4 regions of the Shewanella sp. 10N.286.54.B9 genome follow, and region 1 is predicted to be linked to each of the others. Evidence: predicted binding sites of a transcription regulator. Region 1 holds the regulator's gene; each other region holds the start of a gene.
What was found. Region 1 encodes ArgR, which controls arginine synthesis, uptake and breakdown. Its sites were predicted from a motif close to ANTGAATANNTATTCANT; they were not measured.

Region 1 (2,208 bases):
GAAAGAAGCGGAAGAATTGTTACACCACTATGGCCACCGATAACGTTAACTTTCACGTCAGCAACGTTCAGGCCTTTAGCGGCTGCAACGAAGGTTTCAGAGCGGATAACATCAAGAGTTGTCACACCAAATAAACGATTCTTATCGTACACGCCTGCTTTTTTGAGTACTTCAGCTGCAATCGCTACCGTCGTGTTGACAGGGTTAGTAATAATACCGATAAGCGCTTTAGGGCTAGTCGCTGCGCACTTTTCAACGAGGTTACGTACGATACCAGCGTTGATGTTGAACAGATCTGAGCGATCCATACCAGGCTTACGTGCAACACCAGCAGAAATTAGCACTACATCTGCACCTTCAAGTGCAGCTGTAGGATCTTCACCAGCAAATCCTTTTACTTCAACGTCCGTTGGTATGTGGCTTAGGTCAACCGCAACACCTGGTGTTACAGGAGCAATATCATAAAGCGACAATTTAGAACCAGCAGGTAATTGAGTTTTTAATAGTAGGGCAAGCGCTTGGCCAATACCGCCAGCAGCACCAAGTACAGCAACTTTCATAGTTATCTCCGTCAATTCTTGGATTTTTGTGATGTAGATCTGTTTTTCTAATGGCGCAACAGTACTGGATTCACAACAAAAATTCAATTATCCCTTAGTCGTGTTCAATCTACTTTAGACTCACTTTTCAGTGAGCAATCATATTCAGCGCCCAGCCCGCCTAGCTTTGGGTAAGTTACACCCTATAAATGTTAAAGCCAAAATAATTAGAATTTATACTCTACAAAGTGATTTACAACTAAAACCAAGCTTTAATTTTGAATTATTATTCAGAAAAACGAATAACATTTGACATGAAAGGCGAATATAATCATCATACAAGGGATTTTTTTGAATAAAGAATAATAAAATATGCAAGCAAGCAAAAATCAAGACGAATTAGTTAAAACATTTAAGTCAATTCTTAAAGAGGAGCGTTTCGGCTCCCAAAGCGAAATAGTGGTAGCCCTTCAAGGCGAAGGCTTTAGTAATATCAATCAATCTAAAGTATCCCGCATGCTGAGTAAGTTTGGCGCAGTGAGAACCAGAAATGCCAAACAGCAGATGGTTTACTGTTTGCCTGCAGAGCTTGGTGTTCCAACTGCTGGTAGCCCACTTAAAAACTTAGTATTGGATGTCGATCATAATCAGTCGATGATTGTAGTGCGTACCAGCCCAGGTGCAGCGCAGCTCATTGCAAGATTGCTCGACTCAATAGGTAAGCCAGAAGGTATTCTTGGCACTATCGCTGGCGATGATACAATTTTTATCAGTCCATCAAATATTCAGCAAATTGAAGATACTTTAGAAACAGTTAAGTCTTTGTTTAACTACACAGATTAGCTTTTTCACTTCCCCATATAAAGGACGGAAAATCCGTCCTACTTACCTTTATTACTCGAGTAAAGAGCATTAGTTTATACAATATATTGAATATGTAATTTTTTATTGTCGCAATATCGTTATACTGCCAACTAGGACAGCATTCCTATGTTGAGGATAATAACAATGAAAAATAAAATAATTAGTGTTTCTGATGTGGGCTGGGAATATTGGTCTCACGGTGACGATTTTGGCAGCAAACAAAAACATGTTGGTGATACCGCTGGGGCTGAAAGAGTTGGCGTGACCATGGAGAAATTAGCGCCTGGTATGACTTCTGCGTTATCTCATTATCACACCAAAGAAGAAGAGCATATTTACGCGATTCAAGGAGAGGCTACCCTTTATCTCAATGGAGAGCCTCACCAATTTAGTGAGGGGAATTATATCTGTTTTACCGCTAATTCAGGCGTAGCCCATCAGTTTATCAACCAAAGCAACGCTGACTTTACCTTTCTTGTTGTGGGAAACCGCGATGCTCACGATGTGGTCGTTTATCCAGAAACTAATAAAGTATTGGTTCGCAGCATGAACGAAGTATACAGCCGTCGCCCTAGTAGCTACTTTGATAAAGATGAAGATTAATGACGTAAATTCATGGCTACAAAAAACGCACTGAATGTGCGTTTTTTTGTAAGTGTTATTGAGTTACTAAGCTGATTTTTCTAAAAAATCTAACGAGGGCGCAAAAAACGATGACCCCGTCAAAGCTTGAGTAAAATGCATAAGATGATCATGATTTCCCTCTTTATCACCATAAATCATACTTTCCAGCATTTTTTCAAAG
Region 2 (2,208 bases), on a different contig from region 1:
CCACGTACTTCAGTGAATACGTCGTACTTATCATTGATCTTGTTTAGACCGTCACGTAGCAACTGCTCACGCTTTTTAACGCCATCTAACACTTCAGGAGTGTTAACAACGTCAAGTACTGCATTACCAATTGCACATGCTAGTGGGTTACCACCGTATGTCGAACCGTGAGTACCAATCTTAAGATGATCTGCGATCTCTTTAGTTGTCAGCATAGCTGCGATTGGGAATCCACCACCAAGTGCTTTAGCTGTAGTCAGTACGTCAGGTACCACATCGCCGCGCATGTAAGCATAAAGCTCACCAAGACGACCAACACCAGTTTGAACTTCATCAAATACCAGCAGCGCATTGTGCTTATCACAAAGTGCACGTACCGCTTTTAGGAATTCAGGATCTGCATCGATAATGCCACCTTCACCTTGAAGAGGCTCCATCATTACAGCACAAGTTTTGTCAGAAAATACTGCCTCTAGAGCAGCAATATCATTGAATGGTACGTGAGTAATGCTCTGTGGCTTTGGACCGAAACCGTCAGAATATGCCGCTTGACCACCGACACTTACAGTGAAGAAAGTACGACCATGGAATGCTTTATCAAATGCGATGATTTGATCTTTCTCAGCGCCAAACTTATCCATCGCGTAACGACGTACAAGCTTAAGCGCTGCTTCGTTTGCTTCTGCGCCAGAGTTGGCAAAGTAAACACGGTCAGCAAATGTTGCTTCAACAAGCTTGCTCGCTAATTCAAGCGCTGGCTCGTTAGTCATAACGTTAGATAGGTGCCAAAGCTTTTCGCCCTGCTCTTTTAGCGCACCAACCAAAGCTGGATGACAATGACCTAAACAATTAACCGCAATACCACCAGCGAAGTCGATAAACTCTTTACCTTCTTGATCCCAAACTCGGCTACCTTCGCCACGAACAGGGATTACAGCTGAAGGCGCATAGTTAGGCACCATAACTTCGTCAAACTGGGCACGTGTTAGATTAGTGTTAACGCTCATTCTTTCTCATCCTTTCTAATTTGCGACTACTTTTATGCAGTCGTTTTCCGCTTGATGCCTTTATCTTATGTAGGTGACATCGCGGTTGTTTGTTTTGCTAGGAGGACATTATTAGCGAAAATGTGATCAAAATACCAGTTTTTCACAACCTTCTAAGAGCTGTTCAGCCTTAATAGTGCATAAAGATTTGCAGAACTGAATTATCAACGCAGATATGGCGTGGGTTTAAGCATATTTAGTCATAAAAAAGTTATCTAGAGCCACTAATCGCTAAATATTCAAACTTATTGAATAATTAGCAAGGCCTATCTGGCCGTTATCGCGCTATAAAGCATTAATTCGTCACTTTTTTAGCCAGTACATGATTAACTAACCAAAATAGCCTTTTTTATAAAAAATTGTATACTATTTTTTGACTATAATTGGCAGATGTATGGACGTCTATATACTCATTCAGCATTAGCAATGATAGAGAATAGCCGATGTGCTTTTTGATAATGCTTTCGCGTTATTTATTTAACATCAGATTAAGGACAGCTTACGGTAATTTTGCGCATTCAATCGGATCAGCTCTTGCTCAGAAAGCTCATAATAGTCATACATTATCCGTCGCTCTGCAGCGGTAATATTTCCAGACTCCTGTAACAGATAAACACGAGCGAAACAGTTAGCTCTCTCTAACAACTTTGCGTCATCGTTCAGGTCAGCATATTTCAAACTGGTATTCATCGACTTGAGAGTCTTTGTTAGACGGCTTTGCTCAAAATCAAGTTGTTCCAACAACTGCCAATTCAATAAACCACTATGTTTCAACACCTGTTGGTACACATCCAATGCAGGAAACTCGGTCGCCATCACGGCATCGTAAAGTGCTTTATCACGACTGGCGCTTGCCTCTCTGAGCCAAGTTCCCCAAGTCGTATCGAACAGCTTGGCACAATTACTAATAACACTGGAGTTACCCAGTTGATTCATCAAACTGCAGCTATAGAGGAATGCGCGGTCGTTACCGTGCAACTCAACCAATGCTTGCGCCGCTATCGCGGTGATAATGCTATAACGCCAAAGCTTGCGAGTGACCCACAGCAACTGAGGTTGACCAGTGGGCATAAGGTTTCGTAGGCAAAAATAGGGGATCAATGCCTGTAGATTTTCAATTCCAATATAATTGAGTACCAACTTAATATCGGTGACTTGGATT
Region 3 (2,208 bases), on a different contig from region 1:
TGTTTGCCGTCATCATATCGGCATCAGCAAGACTCATACCGAGACTGGTAATACCAGCTTTGATTGCAGCAGCTTGTAAGATTTTATTCGATGTACCAGCGAGTGCGCCGACAATGACAGGTACCTGTTCTGCAGGTGTCACCCTTAGCCCATCTAGCTTCTGCGTGACCATGTTATTTGCGTTTAGCTGCTCATCCACCAAGCAGCCTCCACCATGCACCATAATCAATGGCTGACCATTGGCGATCATTTTGACCGCGGTTTCCATCAAACGCGCCATGCCCATTTCACACTGTAAAAGTGCTCCACCGACCTTCAGTACCATCACTGGTTTGGCGTTAGACTTAGCATTCAGTTCTGTATTTAATGTTGCCATTTTAGGATCCAAAGTCGTTATTTTAACAATTCGTTAAAATGAATCTTTATGCATTGCAAGGCCTGACTCGCTGCACCCTTCATTAAGTTGTCAATTGCGCTTGTGACCACGAGATAATTTGTTTCTGGGTCAAACTTCCAACCGATAAGACAGTTAGGTGTTTGCACTACATCATCAATTTTAGGAAATTGATTCTGTTTTACAGTTACCAGTGGTGCGTTGTCATAACACTGATAAGCCGCTTCAATATCTTTAGCTGTGGTGCCTTTAGCGAGTTGTACCGTAATGGTGGCAAGTATGCCGCGTTTAAAATTGCCCAAATGAGGAGTAAAGATAACTTCTTGGCCTAACTGGGTAGCAATTTCAGGTTGATGTCTATGCCCAAGTACGCCGTATGGCGTTAAGCTCACTTCACAAAAACTAGTATGCAGTTGCGCTTTTCTGCCTGCCCCTGTCACACCACTGACAGCGTTGATTACCGGCATTACATCAGTCAACATATTAGCGAGTGGCTTAAGCGCCGTTAGTGATGCAGTCGGATAACAACCCGGTACAGCGATCATCTTGCTGGTTGCAATTTTGTCGGCATTCCACTCCGCTAGACCATAAACAGCATCAGCAAGCACTTGTGGATATTCATGAGTAAAACCATACCACTTAGGATATTTGTCTAACGCTTCAAAACGATAAGCACCACTTAGGTCAAACACCGCTAGACCTTGTTGATAAAACCAAGCCGCTAGATGCAAGCTCACCACATGGTCTGTCGCTAATACGACCGCATCAGCCTGCTCAACAATCGCCGCTTTGGCATCATCGCTAAGCGGGCTTAAACAAAGATTAATATGGCTGTATGTAGGGTACAGTTCAGCAAGTGCTTTACCTTTATCTAAGCTATTTTCAGAAACATAAAGACCTTGAATGGACAATTCCGATTCAGCGTTTATGAGAGAAGTGATCTGCGCGCCGGTATAACCGCTAGCGCCAATAATGGCTATATTTTTCATAGTCTATGACTTTAAAACCTTTATCTTGAATTTAGATGACAAAACGAAAAAAAGAATGGGCACAACTTAAGCCCTGGCTGAACACCATTAAAGACAAGTTTATCGTCGCAGGAATTGGGTAGGATTGACCTTAATATTTAATAATTGAACTAGGTTAAACATATATACTCTCATTTAAAGGCCATCAAAATATGGTACTTATCTTAGCTGTTTGATAGACTAACACACAAATTTAATTATGCAATATATTTGAATATATATTTAGGTATTTTTTAATGACTACACTCCCTACATTAAAAAGCAGCTTCACTCAGCTAATCGGTTCACCATCGATCAGCGCTTTAGAGGCGCAGCATGACATGAGCAATAAGGCCGTTATTGCGCTACTGCATAATTGGTTTACAGATTTAGGCATGAGCTGCCAAACACACTCCGTTGCAAATACTCGTGATAAACATAACTTTGTCGCCTCTTATGGTAGCGGCCAAGGTGGACTGTTATTGGCTGGTCATACAGACACGGTACCATTTGATGAAGGGCGTTGGAGCCAAGACCCTTTTCAACTGGTTGAGAAAAATGACCGTTGGTATGGTTTAGGTACCTGTGACATGAAAGGTTTTTTTGCTTTAGTGCTAGAAGCCTTAAAAGAGTTGCCAATGGATAAGTTCAAGCGACCTTTGCATATCCTTGCCAGCGCTGATGAAGAAACGACCATGAATGGTGCAAAAGCATTTGCCGCCGCAAAATCGATCAGCCCTGATTACGCCATTATTGGTGAGCCCACCAGCCTAAAACCCGTATATATGCATAAAGGCCATTTTACTC
Region 4 (2,208 bases), on a different contig from region 1:
TGCCGCCGATATCTCGAATAGATGCACGGCGCAGACGCTCGGCACTTTCGGTCACAATTTGCGTACCAATACCATCACGGGAGAAAAGCTCTTGCAGCAGCGCGCCATCATCTAGATAACTAACAAAGTGACAACGACTGACGCCATTTCTACAAGCATCAATGCTGGCTTGTAAGAATGCCTTGGTGCTTAAACAAAGTGGCGCTTGTTCTGGCAGATTATTGAGGATTGCTTGTGCATCTGTTGGCATCAGCTCGGCAAGGACTTCGCCATCCTCATCCATAATCCCTTTATGGGCACTAAAGCCAATCATCTTATCTGCTTTAAGTTTGACCGCAATTTGAGTGGCGACCTCTTCAGCCGTTAAGTTAAAGCTCTCGCCTGTTACTGACGCAGCAACAGGACCTAACAATACAATGCCGCCATTATCCAGCTGACGCTTTAAGCCTTGAGTGTCTATACGTCTCACTCTGCCACTGAGACTGTAATCAACCCCGTCTTCTACCCCCAACGGCTGTGCAATAACAAAGTTACCGCTAACCACATTGATTTGTGCCCCTTGCATAGGCGTGTTGCTCAAACTCATCGACAACCGAGCGGTAATATCAAGTTGTAATGCACCGACAACCTGCTTAATCACTTTAAAGGTATCCTCTTCAGTGATCCTCACACCATTGTAATATTCAGGAGTTAAGCTCTGCTGTGCCAGTGCTTCATCAATCTGCGGGCGTGCGCCGTGCACTAGGACGATTTTAATCCCTAGGCTATGCAATAACGCGATATCGTTAATAATGGCCTTAAACTGCGGCTGAGCAAGCGCCTCACCACCAAGCATTACCACAAAGGTTTTGCCTCTATGGGCGTTAACATAGGAAGCTGAATGACGAAAACCATCGACGAGTTCTGTAGTACGCACGCTAAATTCACCTTTAAGTCTAAATAGACAGTCGCAACAATCTGATTAATTAATAACGCCACCATGATATTGCATTTTAATTCATTTAAAAAGCATTTATTCTCATTGTTATGTAACAGTGATATCAAGTAAAAGCGAGATAATCAAATAGAATTAGCTTATATTAACAAAAACACAAAAGTGCATAGTGTTGCAAAATACACCCTACTGGTGGTGGCATTGATTAATGTCATCAATTCAGAAATGACTAAGACCTTTAATTCAAAGTGCGGAGGTGAAGACTAGGGTGATAAATGGCTATCAGTCAAACTGCAGAAACTAGATGGTTATCAGATTGCTCGCCTCAGCGAGAGTTTATACCAATGGTATTATACCAATCAGTATAAGAAGTTGATCTACTCAGAGGGTTTTAGCGGCTCTAATGCAGCGTTAATGAACTTGAACCTAGTTTAACTATGCTCTTCATTCATTGCGAACCACATGGCCTAGCATGTTCCTGACATGCTTAAGGCATTCCCTCCCTCCTTGGAGGTCCGATATAGGAGGTACGAGACCAAGGATGGTCGAAGGTAGAATAATGCAGGAGCAATTATCGAGAGTAACGCAGGAGCAGTTACCGAGGAGCATTTAATGACCTTACCTCAAAGCCGCTAAACTCTCGCTGAGCGATCAAATCTTTATACTAATTGGTATTAGTGGTGCGGCAATTTTAAGGCAAAAAAAAAGCCTCTAAAAATAGAGGCTTTTGAAGATGCTTTAAACAAGTTATTACTTGATTTTAGCTTCTTTGTACATAACGTGCTGACGGATAACAGGATCAAATTTCTTGATTTCCATCTTTTCAGGCATGTTACGCTTGTTCTTTTCAGTCGTGTAGAAGTGACCAGTTTTAGCGCTAGATACTAGCTTGATCTTCTCACGATTACCTTTAGATTTAGCCATGGTTTATTATACCTTCTCGCCGCGGGCACGAAGTTCAGCAACAACAACTTCAATACCTTTCTTATCGATGATACGCATACCTTTAGTAGAGATACGTAGCTTAACGAAACGCTTTTCAGTTTCTAACCAGAATCTGTGATTCTGTAGGTTAGGTAAAAAACGACGACGCGTAGCATTCTTCGCGTGCGAACGGTTGTTACCAACCATTGGTTTCTTGCCAGTTACTTGGCATACTCTTGACATGTCAAACTTCTCCAAAACAATATATATAACGCTCGAGCATTAATGTACCTCGAACACGGCCGTCGCCTGAGGCACACAACAGAGGGCGCATTTTATACAGGATCTAA

Region 2: the regulator ArgR is predicted to act here: its motif matches at 1,234-1,251, upstream of AB4135_RS06210 (aspartate aminotransferase family protein).
Region 3: the regulator ArgR is predicted to act here: its motif matches at 1,632-1,649, upstream of argC (N-acetyl-gamma-glutamyl-phosphate reductase).
Region 4: the regulator ArgR is predicted to act here: its motif matches at 985-1,002, upstream of argA (amino-acid N-acetyltransferase).

Annotation. Positions count from the first base shown of each region.
Region 1 covers NZ_JBFRIY010000044.1:148,102-150,309, forward strand. The annotation lists gene mdh (malate dehydrogenase) at 1-560, opposite strand, end outside; gene argR (transcriptional regulator ArgR) at 912-1,382, shown strand; gene AB4135_RS16595 (cupin domain-containing protein) at 1,548-2,006, shown strand; gene AB4135_RS16600 (Dyp-type peroxidase) at 2,073-2,208, opposite strand, start outside.
Region 2 covers NZ_JBFRIY010000017.1:75,947-78,154, reverse strand. The annotation lists gene AB4135_RS06210 (aspartate aminotransferase family protein) at 1-1,007, opposite strand, end outside; gene AB4135_RS06205 (HDOD domain-containing protein) at 1,530-2,208, opposite strand, start outside.
Region 3 covers NZ_JBFRIY010000036.1:5,756-7,963, reverse strand. The annotation lists gene argB (acetylglutamate kinase) at 1-376, opposite strand, end outside; gene argC (N-acetyl-gamma-glutamyl-phosphate reductase) at 394-1,383, opposite strand; gene argE (acetylornithine deacetylase) at 1,659-2,208, shown strand, end outside.
Region 4 covers NZ_JBFRIY010000036.1:144,033-146,240, reverse strand. The annotation lists gene argA (amino-acid N-acetyltransferase) at 1-916, opposite strand, end outside; gene rpmG (50S ribosomal protein L33) at 1,685-1,858, opposite strand; gene rpmB (50S ribosomal protein L28) at 1,865-2,101, opposite strand.